Butyrivibrio fibrisolvens: one gene and its partner. Each later gene encodes a partner of the first gene's protein in a complex. Links are inferred from orthologs where the notes say so. Each region holds a gene or a part of one and is shown in the gene's direction. Other genes may lie near its edges.

Region 1 (5,784 bases):
CGATCAGAATGTAGGTAATATCAGGGTTCGCCCCAAGGGAAGTGCTGGTGGACACAACGGTCTTAAATCCATAATCGCACATTGCCAGACAGATGGTTTTACCAGAATAAGAGTTGGCGTAGGTCGTAAGCCTGAGGGTATGGACCTTGCTGATCACGTACTTAGCCATTTTAACTCTGAAGAAGAAGTTAATCTCAAAAATGCCATAGATAACGCGATTGCAGCTATACCTGTAATCCTTGATGAAGGATGCGATATAGCTATGACCAGATTTAACCGCAAGGTTGTCTGATATCACGTTTTGAATCATAGATAATGTCGGCATCGTAAAAACGGTATTTAGTATATCCTTTGTTGTTTTATATATAGAGAAAGAGGAATGATATGCGTGCTATAGAGGCGCCACTGCAGGAACTGCCTGCTTTTACCGAACTTGATAAATATCTTGATAATCCATTTGCCTGCGCTGAAGTCATAGGATGCCTTGATTCTGAGAAGCTCCATATGATCAACGGACTTGGAAGCCAGGTCCGCTATCGCATAATTGTGACAGATTCTGATCTTAGAGCCAAAGAGATCTTCGAAGATTATAAGTTCTATGACAGGAATGTTACAGTATATCCTGCCAAGGATCTCATATTCTATCAGGCAGATATCCATTCCAATGATCTTACACGCCAGCGTATAAGGACCATGCGCCGTCTTATAGAAGGCCGCCCTGTTACGGTGGTGACAACCTTTGCTGCTCTTATGAGCCCTCAGATCCCAGCTGAAGTTATCAAAAGCAATATCCTTGCACTTGATAAAAGAAAGCCTGTAGATGAGCAGGATATAGCCAGAAAACTTGTAAACATGGGCTATGAGAAGGTATATCAGGTAGAAGGCCCCGGTCAGTTCTCCGTTAGAGGCGATATCATCGATGTATTCGACCTTACAGAAGAGAATCCTTACAGAATAGAGCTTTTTGGTGATGATATAGAATCCATGAGATCTTTTGACATAATGTCCCAAAGATCTCTTGAAAAGCTTGAATCAATTGAGATATATCCTGCTTCTGAGCTTATCCTTACAAGAGACAGGCTTGAAGAAGGTTTTGATAAAATAACAGCCGAATTCGAATCAAGATATGATCAGCTAAGGAAGGCCTTTAAGACAGAAGAGTCTGCAAGGCTTAAAAAGTATATAGAAGAAAAGAAGGAAGAAGCTTTAGAATATGACAATATGTCAGGTCTTGAGAGCTTCCTTAGATACTTTGTAGATAACCCGTCTACATTCCTTGAACTGTTTAATAGCGGAAGCACTATGATCTTCATAGATGAGCCTTCTCATGTGCAGGCTCAGGCCAAGGCTGTATTTGATGAGTTCAGGGAAAGTATGATAAATAGAGCCGAGCAAGGCTACATACTCCCCGGGCAGATGGATCTTCTTTTTTCAGAAGAAGAGATAATAGCCAGGATGGGCAATGTCAGAAGAGTCCTTCTTGAAGCAATCCCGCTTCCTGCATCCCAGAATCATTATGAGCCCGGAAAGAGCTTTGAGATCCATACTCAGACTATTGCTCCCTATAATAACAGCTTCGATCTTCTGGTCAAAGATCTAAAGAGTTATAAAAAGAGAGGCTACAGAGTCCTCATCCTCTCCGGATCAAGAACAAGAGCTAAGAGAATCGTAGAAGATCTTAGGGACAATGAAGTCAGCGCTTCATATAGTGAGGATCCCGGGCGTGTACTGCAGCCTGGCGAGATCATGACCTATTATGGCCGTATATTAAAGGGATTTGAATATCCTGATATTAAGTTTGCTGTTATATCAGAAAGTGATATCTTCACAGAGCACAAGAAGAAAAAGAGAAAGAAAAAGAAGGGCATGTCCGGAGAGACTATATCCTCAATGGCAGACCTTCATCCGGGCGATTATGTAGTTCATGAAAGCCACGGACTTGGTATCTACAGAGGTATCGAGAAGATAGAGACTGATCACGTAGTCAAGGACTATATCAAGGTCGAGTATGCTGGCGGCGGCAATCTGTACGTGCTGGCTACAGGTCTTGATGTACTTCAAAAGTATGCCTCATCGTCAGAAGATACTACGCATAAGCCCAAGCTCAACAAGCTTGGAAGCCCTGAGTGGAACAGGACCAAGGCCAAAGTTAGAAGCGCAGTTGATGAAGTTGCACAGGATCTGGTGGAACTCTATGCCAAGAGACAGCAGACCAAGGGGTATGAATTTGGACCTGATACTGTATGGCAGCAGGAATTTGAAGATGCATTCCCTTATCAGGAGACTGAGGATCAGGAAGCTGCGATAGAAGCGGTCAAGGCAGATATGAGATCTCCTCGTATCATGGAGAGACTTATCTGCGGAGACGTAGGATTTGGTAAGACTGAGATTGCTATAAGAGCTGCCTTTAAGGCTGTTCAGGACAGCAAGCAGGTAGCAGTACTGGTGCCTACGACTATCCTTGCTCAGCAGCACTATAATACTTTTTCTGAGAGAATGAAGGACTTCCCTGTAAGAGTGGACATGTTGTCCAGATTCAGGACAGCCCGTGAACAGAAGAAGACCGTAGAAGATCTTCGTAAAGGCCTTGTAGATATCGTTATAGGAACACATAGACTGTTGTCCAAGGATGTCCAGTACAAAGACCTTGGACTTCTCATTGTAGATGAGGAGCAGAGATTCGGTGTAACTCATAAAGAGAAGATCAAGAAGATCAAAGAAAGTGTAGACGTACTGACCCTGTCAGCTACGCCTATTCCCCGTACTCTTCACATGAGCCTTGTGGGTATCAGGGATATGAGCATCCTTGAAGAAGCTCCCAATGACCGCCAGCCTATACAGACCTTTGTATGTGAATATAACGAAGAGATGGTAAGAGAAGCTATCGTAAGAGAACTTTCAAGACAAGGCCAGGTATACTATGTCTATAACAGAGTCAATGATATAGCGGATGTAGCTGCAAGGATACAAAAACTGGTACCGGAAGCAAGCGTGGCCTTTGCCCACGGCCAGATGTCTGAGCAGGAACTTGAGAAGATCATGTACGACTTCATAGACGGAGATATAGATGTACTAGTATCTACTACTATCATAGAAACAGGACTTGATATATCCAATGTTAATACAATGATCATCTCTGATGCTGATAAAATGGGTCTGTCACAGCTCTATCAGTTAAGAGGACGAGTAGGAAGATCCAACAGGAATGCCTATGCATTCCTTATGTACAAAAAGAACAAGATGCTCAAGGAAGTTGCAGAAAAAAGACTCTCTGCCATAAGAGAATTCACAGACCTTGGTTCAGGATTTAAGATCGCTATGCGTGATCTCGAGATAAGAGGGGCAGGTTCACTTCTTGGAAGGAAGCAGTCCGGACATATGATGGCAGTAGGCTATGATATGTACTGTAAGATGCTCAATGAAGCCGTTCGCAAGAAGAAGGGTCTTGAGTCAGCATATCCTGAAGACTTTGATACATCAATAGATCTTGACGTAGATGCTTATATTCCTACTAAGTATATCCTTAATGAAGAGCAGAAACTTGAGATATATAAGAGGATCGCTAGTATCGAAAACCTTGGCGAAGCTGATGATATGAGAGATGAGCTTCGTGACAGATTTGGAGAAGTTCCGGACAGCGTAGATAACCTTCTTAGAGTTGCTCTTATGAGAGTTAAAGCTCACAGCCTTTATATGCGCGAAGTTAAAGGCGGAAGTGGTGAGATAACCTTTGAGATACTTAGAGAAGCTAAGATAAAGAGCGAGAATATACCGCTTCTATTAAAACATTACAAAGGGAATCTATCATTTAAGTCTAAAGGTAAGGTTATGTTCATCTATACATATAAAAAAGATGAAAACCAGAAAAAAGCAGAGCAAAATCTGCTATGCGATACAGAAAAGCTCCTGACGGATATGGAGCATGCACTTTTAAATATTTAAATCAGGAGATGAATTAATAGCTCTACAACTGACTGTACCCACGGGCTTGCCCGTGGGTACAGTCAGATTGTTCTACGCCATAGCTACAGACCGTAGCTTTGTTGCCTGCTTCTGTATATACGATAGCGGTATATTATCTGTTCCGAGATTATCAAGATCTGCGCTCAGCTGCGTCAGAAGACCTCGTGCAGCTGTAAGATCATAGTTTTCGATTGAAAGTCCTGCCATAGCAAACATAAGTGTAAGTACGAATACATTTCTTATCTTCTTGTCACGTATGAAGACAATATCAAAGGGAATCTCTCCCAGATCATCACATATGGTATACGTATATTCTCCTTTAATATCTTCAATATCTGTTTCTGACTCAAGTATCATGTACTGATCATATCCTGAAAACAGGATAGTAGAATAAGTCTGAGCATCCTGCTCACCTAAAAAGGCGATAATGTCCATCTGACCATCCAGAGATACTCTGTAAAGAGTTATTGTCTGACCCATGCCTAACCTCCTAACAAAATAAAAAAGCTCTATATTTTAAATCGGCATTTGGTTATGAAAAGTTTATTGTTTTTTGAGAGGATGTAAGCAATAATTAAATAGCAATTACTGCTTTTGAATAATAAAATGTAAAAGCAGAATCGATCATGTGGGAGGAAATCTAACAAATGAGCTATTCTAATCTTCAAAATGGTAGCGATATCCGTGGTATTGCTATGGACAACGAAACAGGTGCTTCTGTAAATCTTACCAACAAGGCTTCCAAAGACCTTGCTGGAGCTTTTGCCAAGTGGCTTTCTAAAAGGAACGATAATAAGAAAGTAAAAATTGCTCTTGGAAGAGATTCAAGACTTACCGGAGAGGCTCTTTTAAAGGCAGCTGCAGCAGGAATTATCGCACAAGGTCACGAGGTATGTGATTTTGGTATAGCATCAACACCTGCTATGTTCATGTCAACGGTTCTTGCTTCCGATGAAGATGATGCAGCTACTTTTGATGGAAGTATCATGATAACTGCAAGTCACCTTCCTTATTATAGGAATGGTCTTAAGTTCTTCACTAAAGAAGGGGGACTTGAAAAGGGTGATATCAAGGAGCTTACAGAGCTTGCTGATAAGATCCTTGCGGAAAATCCCGAAAAGTCCGTAGATACAAGTAGTGCAGATATTAAGAGCATAAACTTTATGGATACATACGCATCCTATCTTCAGAAGAAGATCAGAGACGGCGTAGGTAAGGGCGATAAGCCTCTTGAAGGACTTCATATCATAGTAGATGCAGGTAATGGTGCTGGCGGATTCTATGTTACCAAGGTTTTGGAGCCTCTTGGAGCAGATACGTCGGGAAGCCAGTTCCTTACACCTGACGGAAGATTCCCTAACCACATTCCAAATCCAGAGAACAAAGAGGCAGCAGAGTCTATCAAGAAGGCAACTCTTGATTCAAAGGCAGATCTTGGAATCATATTCGATACAGATGTAGACAGAGCAGGTGCTGTACTTCCAAGCGGCAAGACTCTTACAAGAAACGATCTTATAGCAGTCCTTTCTATGATCGCTCTTTCAGAGCATCCCGGAACTACAATCGTTACTGACTCTGTTACTTCAGACGGTCTTCATGACTTCATCGAAGCACATGGTGGCAAGCACAAGAGATTTAAGCGTGGCTACCGCAATGTTATAGATGAATCCATAAGACTCAACAATGAAGGGATCGATTCTCAGCTTGCTATAGAGACAAGCGGACATGGCGCTTTTAAAGAAAACTACTTCCTTGATGACGGTGCATATCTTATGGTCAAGCTCCTTATCGAGATGGGTAAGGGCAAAAAGCTCGAAGAGA
Region 2 (5,170 bases), 180 kb from region 1 along the record:
ATCCTTGCTTCAAACTCTTCGAAGTTCAGAGGCCTGTTATCAAGAGCGGATGGAAGTCTGAAACCATAATTGACAAGAGTTTCTTTTCTGCTTCTGTCGCCGTGATACATAGCGCCTATCTGTGGGATAGACATGTGAGATTCGTCCACGATTATTAGGAAGTCTCTTGGGAAGAAATCCATAAGTGTAAGAGGCGGCTCCCCTGGTGCCATAAAATTAAGATGCCTTGAGTAGTTCTCAATTCCTGAGCAAAAACCTGTCTCCCTCATCATCTCAATATCGAAGTTGGTCCTTTCAGCTATACGCTGAGCTTCTATAAGCTTGTCTTCACCTTTAAAGAAGCGGACCTGATCTTCAAGCTCTTTTTCTATATTCTCACATGCCCTGTTGATCTTCTCCTGAGGGACAACATAGTGGGAAGCAGGGTATATCATAACGTGCTCGAGCTCGTGAGTTACCTTGCCTGAAAGTGGTTCGACTTCGCATATCCTGTCAATCTCATCACCGAAGAACTCGATCCTTATAAGGTAGTCGTCGGCATTGGCAGGGAATACCTCTACTACATCGCCGTGTACACGGAAGTTACAACGGGATAAATCCATATCGTTGCGCTGATACTGTATTGCTATAAGGTCTTTGATGACATCATCTCTGTCTTTGGACATGCCGGGTCTTAAGGATATAGACATACCTTTGAATTCGTCAGGGCTTCCAAGGCCGTATATGCAGGAAACAGATGCTACGACTATGACATCGTTTCTTTCGGCAAGAGATGCTGTTGCAGAAAGTCTTAATTTATCTATCTCATCATTTATAGAAGAGTCCTTGGCTATATAAGTATCCGTCTGCGGTACATATGCCTCTGGCTGGTAGTAATCGTAGTAGGATACAAAATATTCAACTGCATTTTCAGGGAAAAACTCTTTCATCTCACCATAGAGCTGACCGGCAAGGGTTTTATTGTGAGATATGATTAGGGTTGGCTTATTAAGGGCAGCTATTATATTGGCCATGGTGAAGGTCTTGCCGGAACCTGTTACGCCAAGGAGGGTTTCAAACTGGTTGCCGTCCTTAAATCCCTGGACCAGTTTCTCTATAGCCTGTGGCTGATCGCCGGTAGGCTTAAAAGTACTTACAAGCTTGAATTTGTCCATGTTTACTCCGATATTCTTTGGGGTTGTGTGTTACGAACTTAGATACCACGCCGCTAGGGTTGGAAATTTAAGTTATAATTAGTATTAGCATTTTTATTGTAGCAAAGACGTGGGGCCGTTGCAAAAGTCTGAAATTTTCATAAAAGGATTTTAGAATTTTAAATGCTATGATACAATGATTTTGCTACGCAAATAAAGACAATTATATTGTTAAAAATTTAAGCTTCGATTTTTTAAAAAGGAAATAAGGATTATGTCTGAAAAAAGGTTAAAGAACAAGGAAATGCCGAGAAGAAATCTCATTTTTCCAAGACTAATACCACAGGAAGGCGTCCTCTTCCTGTAGATATACATGATTATATAAGGGTGCGTCATGCCAATGAGCACAATTTAAAAGGGGTAGATGTTAATATCCCGAGGGGGACACTTACTGTATTTACAGGGCTTTCAGGCTCTGGTAAGTCTTCTCTTGCTTTCGATACTATTTTTGCAGAAGGACAGAGAAGATATATGGAGTCACTCTCTTCTTATGCAAGGATGTTCCTTGGACAGATGGACAAGCCTGATGTTGAGAAGATAGAAGGTCTGTCACCTACTATTTCTATTGATCAGAAATCAACCAATAGAAACCCTCGTTCTACAGTAGGTACTGTTACAGAGATATATGATTATTTCAGACTTTTATACGCTAGGATAGGTATTCCGCATTGTCCTAACTGCGGAAGGGAGATAAGGCGTCAGAGTGTTGATGAGATGGCAGATCAGATTCTCTCACTACCTGTAGGAAGTAAGATTCAGATCTTGGCACCTGTTGTAAGAGGCAGGAAGGGTATGCATGAGAAGGTCATCGAGAGAGCCAAGAAGGGCGGCTATGTACGTATCAGGATCGATGGCAATCAGTATGATCTGTCAGAAGATATCAGTCTTGATAAGAATATCAAGCACAATATTGAGATCATAGTAGACAGACTTGTAGTCAAGGAGGATCCTCAGAGCATAAGAGGTCGTCTTACAGATTCTATAGAAACAGCGCTGTCTTTGGCAGAGGGACTACTGGTAGTTGATGTGATAGGAGATAAAGAGATCAACTTCTCCCAGAATTTCGCATGTCCTGATTGCGGAATATCAATTCCTGAGATTGAGCCTAGGAGCTTTTCTTTCAATAATCCATATGGTGCATGTCCGGAGTGTTCCGGTCTTGGATACAAGATGGAGTTTGACGAAGACCTTATGATCCCGGATAAGTCTCTTTCTATAAATGAAGGAGCTATTCAGGTTATGGGATGGCAGTCCTGCAACAAGGAAGGAAGCTTTGCCAATGCAACATTAAGAGCTCTTGCCAAGGCTTATGGATTCGACCTTGATACTCCTTTTGAGAAGTATCCTAAGAAGATTCATGATGTTCTTATATATGGAGCAGATAAGACAGTCAATGTGCATTACAAGGGCCAGAGAGGTGAGGGCGATTATCCTATCTTATTTGATGGTCTTATAAAAAATGTCGAGCAGCGTTACAGAGAGACTGCATCTGAGACTGCCAAGGCAGAATATGAAGAGTATATGACTATCACACCATGTACAGCCTGCAAGGGTCAAAGGCTCCGCCCAGAATCACTTGCTGTAACTGTTGATGGCAGGAATATCTATGAGATAACTTCTATATCGATTGAAGATCTTCACAAATATCTTGAGAATCTGTCTCTTTCAAGGCAGCAGGAGCTTATAGGTGCTCAGCTGCTCAAAGAGATAAGAGCAAGAGTTGGATTTCTTGTAGATGTAGGCCTTGACTATCTGTCGCTTTCAAGAGCTACAGGAACTCTTTCCGGCGGAGAGGCTCAGCGTATCAGACTGGCAACCCAGATTGGATCAGGACTGTGCGGAGTGTGCTATATACTTGATGAGCCCAGTATAGGTCTTCACCAAAGGGACAATGATAAGCTTCTTAATACACTTAAGAATCTTCGTGATCTTGGTAATACTCTCATCGTAGTAGAACATGATGAGGATACTATGAGAGAAGCTGATTATATTGTAGATGTAGGCCCGGGCGCCGGATCGCATGGCGGACGCATAGTAGCTACCGGTACAGCCGAGGATATCATGAACAATCCTGATTCTATTACAGGTCAGTATCTATCCGGAGCCAAGACTATTCCGGTTCCTTCTGTTCGAAGAAAACCTACGGGATGGCTGGACGTTAAGGGCGCAAGAGAGCATAACCTTAAAGATATTGATGTTAAGTTCCCTCTTGGGGTACTTACAGTAGTGACAGGTGTATCGGGTTCAGGTAAGAGTTCACTTGTTAATGAGATCTTATACAAACATCTTGCTAAGAGCCTTAACAGAGCACGCTGCATACCTGGGGATCACAGGGCTATAGAAGGGCTTGAACAGCTTGACAAGGTTATAAATATAGATCAGTCACCTATAGGGAGGACTCCTCGTTCCAATCCTGCTACATATACAGGAGTATTTGATCTTATCAGAGATCTTTTTGCAGGAACACCTGATGCCAAGGCCAAGGGTTATGCCAAGGGCAGATTTTCATTCAATGTCAAAGGAGGCAGATGCGAAGCCTGCTCAGGTGATGGTATCGTGAAGATAGAGATGCATTTTTTACCTGATGTATACGTGCCATGCGAAGTCTGCGGAGGTAAGCGCTATAACAGAGAAACTCTGGAAGTCAGATATAAGGGCAAAAATATCTATGATGTACTTGATATGACTGTAGAAGAAGCTCTGGAGTTTTTTAAGAATGTACCTAAGATACATAAGAAGATACAGACTCTCTATGATGTAGGTCTTGGTTATGTCAAACTCGGTCAGCCATCTACAGAACTCTCAGGTGGTGAAGCTCAGCGTATAAAGCTTGCAACAGAGCTTTCAAGGACCAGTACAGGTAAGACTATCTACATTCTGGATGAGCCAACAACAGGTCTTCATTTTGCAGATGTAGCAAAGCTTGTAGATATACTTCAAAAGCTTGTGGAGCAGGGCAATTCTGTAGTAGTTATAGAACACAATCTTGATGTTATCAAAACTGCTGACTACATAATAGATCTGGGCCCTGAAGGCGGTGCCAAGGGAGGTACTATAGTAGCCAAGGGAACACCAGAACAGGTTGCCAAAGTTAAGGAGTCATATACAGGACATTATATTGCCAAGATGCTCAAATGAATGTAAGGGTTAATATTGAGCGCAGTTATTCCGATATACACAACGTAGAATAATATTCGTTTTTAAAGATTTTATTTTTGAAAACTGTATATCGGAAGCTGCGCATGGATGCGGGAGCACAGATGAAAAGGAACTTCAACGAAAGTAAAAGTTGTCAATGAAAATTTTTACTTTTAAGGCTAAGTCAAGGCCTGAAGTAGCTTAGATGTGCTACCGCTATATTTTTTTCAATTAGCCTGTTTTCAAAATGAGTCTGTTAGTTTATAATACTTTGTGAATTATACGCTTTATAGTTTAACAAAGATAACAACTCGCATAAGCGATAACAATAACAATAACAGACTTTAAGCAAATTGAAAGGACTTATCCATGCAGTATACAGATATCGGAATTGATTTAGGAACAGCAAGTATTCTTGTTTATATAAGAGGAAAGGGCGTAGTACTTAAGGAGCCCTCTGTTGTAGCATATGACAGAGATACAGACCAGATTCTTACATTTGGTGAAGATGCACGTCAGATGCTCGGCCGTACACCCGGCAACATCGTAGCAGTTCGTCCTCTTCGTCAGGGTGTTATCAGTGATTACCAGATCACAGAGCAGATGATGAAGCACTTCATAACTAAGGCTCTCGGACGTAGAATCTATCGTAAACCTCTTATCGCTGTATGCGTTCCTTCAGGTGTAACTGAAGTTGAGCGTAAGGCCGTAGAAGATGCTACACGTATGGCAGGTGCCAGAGACGTTCGCATCATCGAAGAGCCTATAGCAGCAGCTATCGGTGCAGGTATCGATATCATTAAGCCATGCGGCAATATGATCGTAGATATAGGTGGTGG

Evidence for each region. Proteins that work in one complex are often made in the same cells at the same time.
Region 2: the proteins of mfd (region 1) and uvrA are in contact, whole or in part, in a crystal structure (PDB 4DFC), measured with the Escherichia coli proteins. The link is inferred for Butyrivibrio fibrisolvens from one-to-one orthologs.

What each region holds. Positions count from the first base shown.
Region 1 is NZ_CP065800.1:148,891-154,674, reverse strand. Bases 1-4,142 are described here. They hold mfd (transcription-repair coupling factor), read left to right. Parts: upstream 1-384; coding sequence 385-3,942; downstream 3,943-4,142. Other genes in these bases: I7804_RS00595 (hypothetical protein), read right to left, coding at 4,015-4,142; pth (aminoacyl-tRNA hydrolase), read left to right, coding at 1-292. In the rest of the region: more of I7804_RS00595, read right to left, coding at 4,143-4,443; I7804_RS00590 (phosphoglucomutase), read left to right, coding at 4,611-5,784. UniProt on the Escherichia coli protein: Couples transcription and DNA repair by recognizing RNA polymerase (RNAP) stalled at DNA lesions. Mediates ATP-dependent release of RNAP and its truncated transcript from the DNA, and recruitment of nucleotide excision repair machinery to the damaged site.
Region 2 is NZ_CP065800.1:329,676-334,845, reverse strand. Bases 1,197-4,531 are described here. They hold uvrA (excinuclease ABC subunit UvrA), read left to right. Parts: upstream 1,197-1,502; coding sequence 1,503-4,331; downstream 4,332-4,531. In the rest of the region: excinuclease ABC subunit UvrB, read right to left, coding at 1-1,154; I7804_RS01320 (rod shape-determining protein), read left to right, coding at 4,701-5,170. UniProt on the Escherichia coli protein: The UvrABC repair system catalyzes the recognition and processing of DNA lesions. UvrA is an ATPase and a DNA-binding protein. A damage recognition complex composed of 2 UvrA and 2 UvrB subunits scans DNA for abnormalities.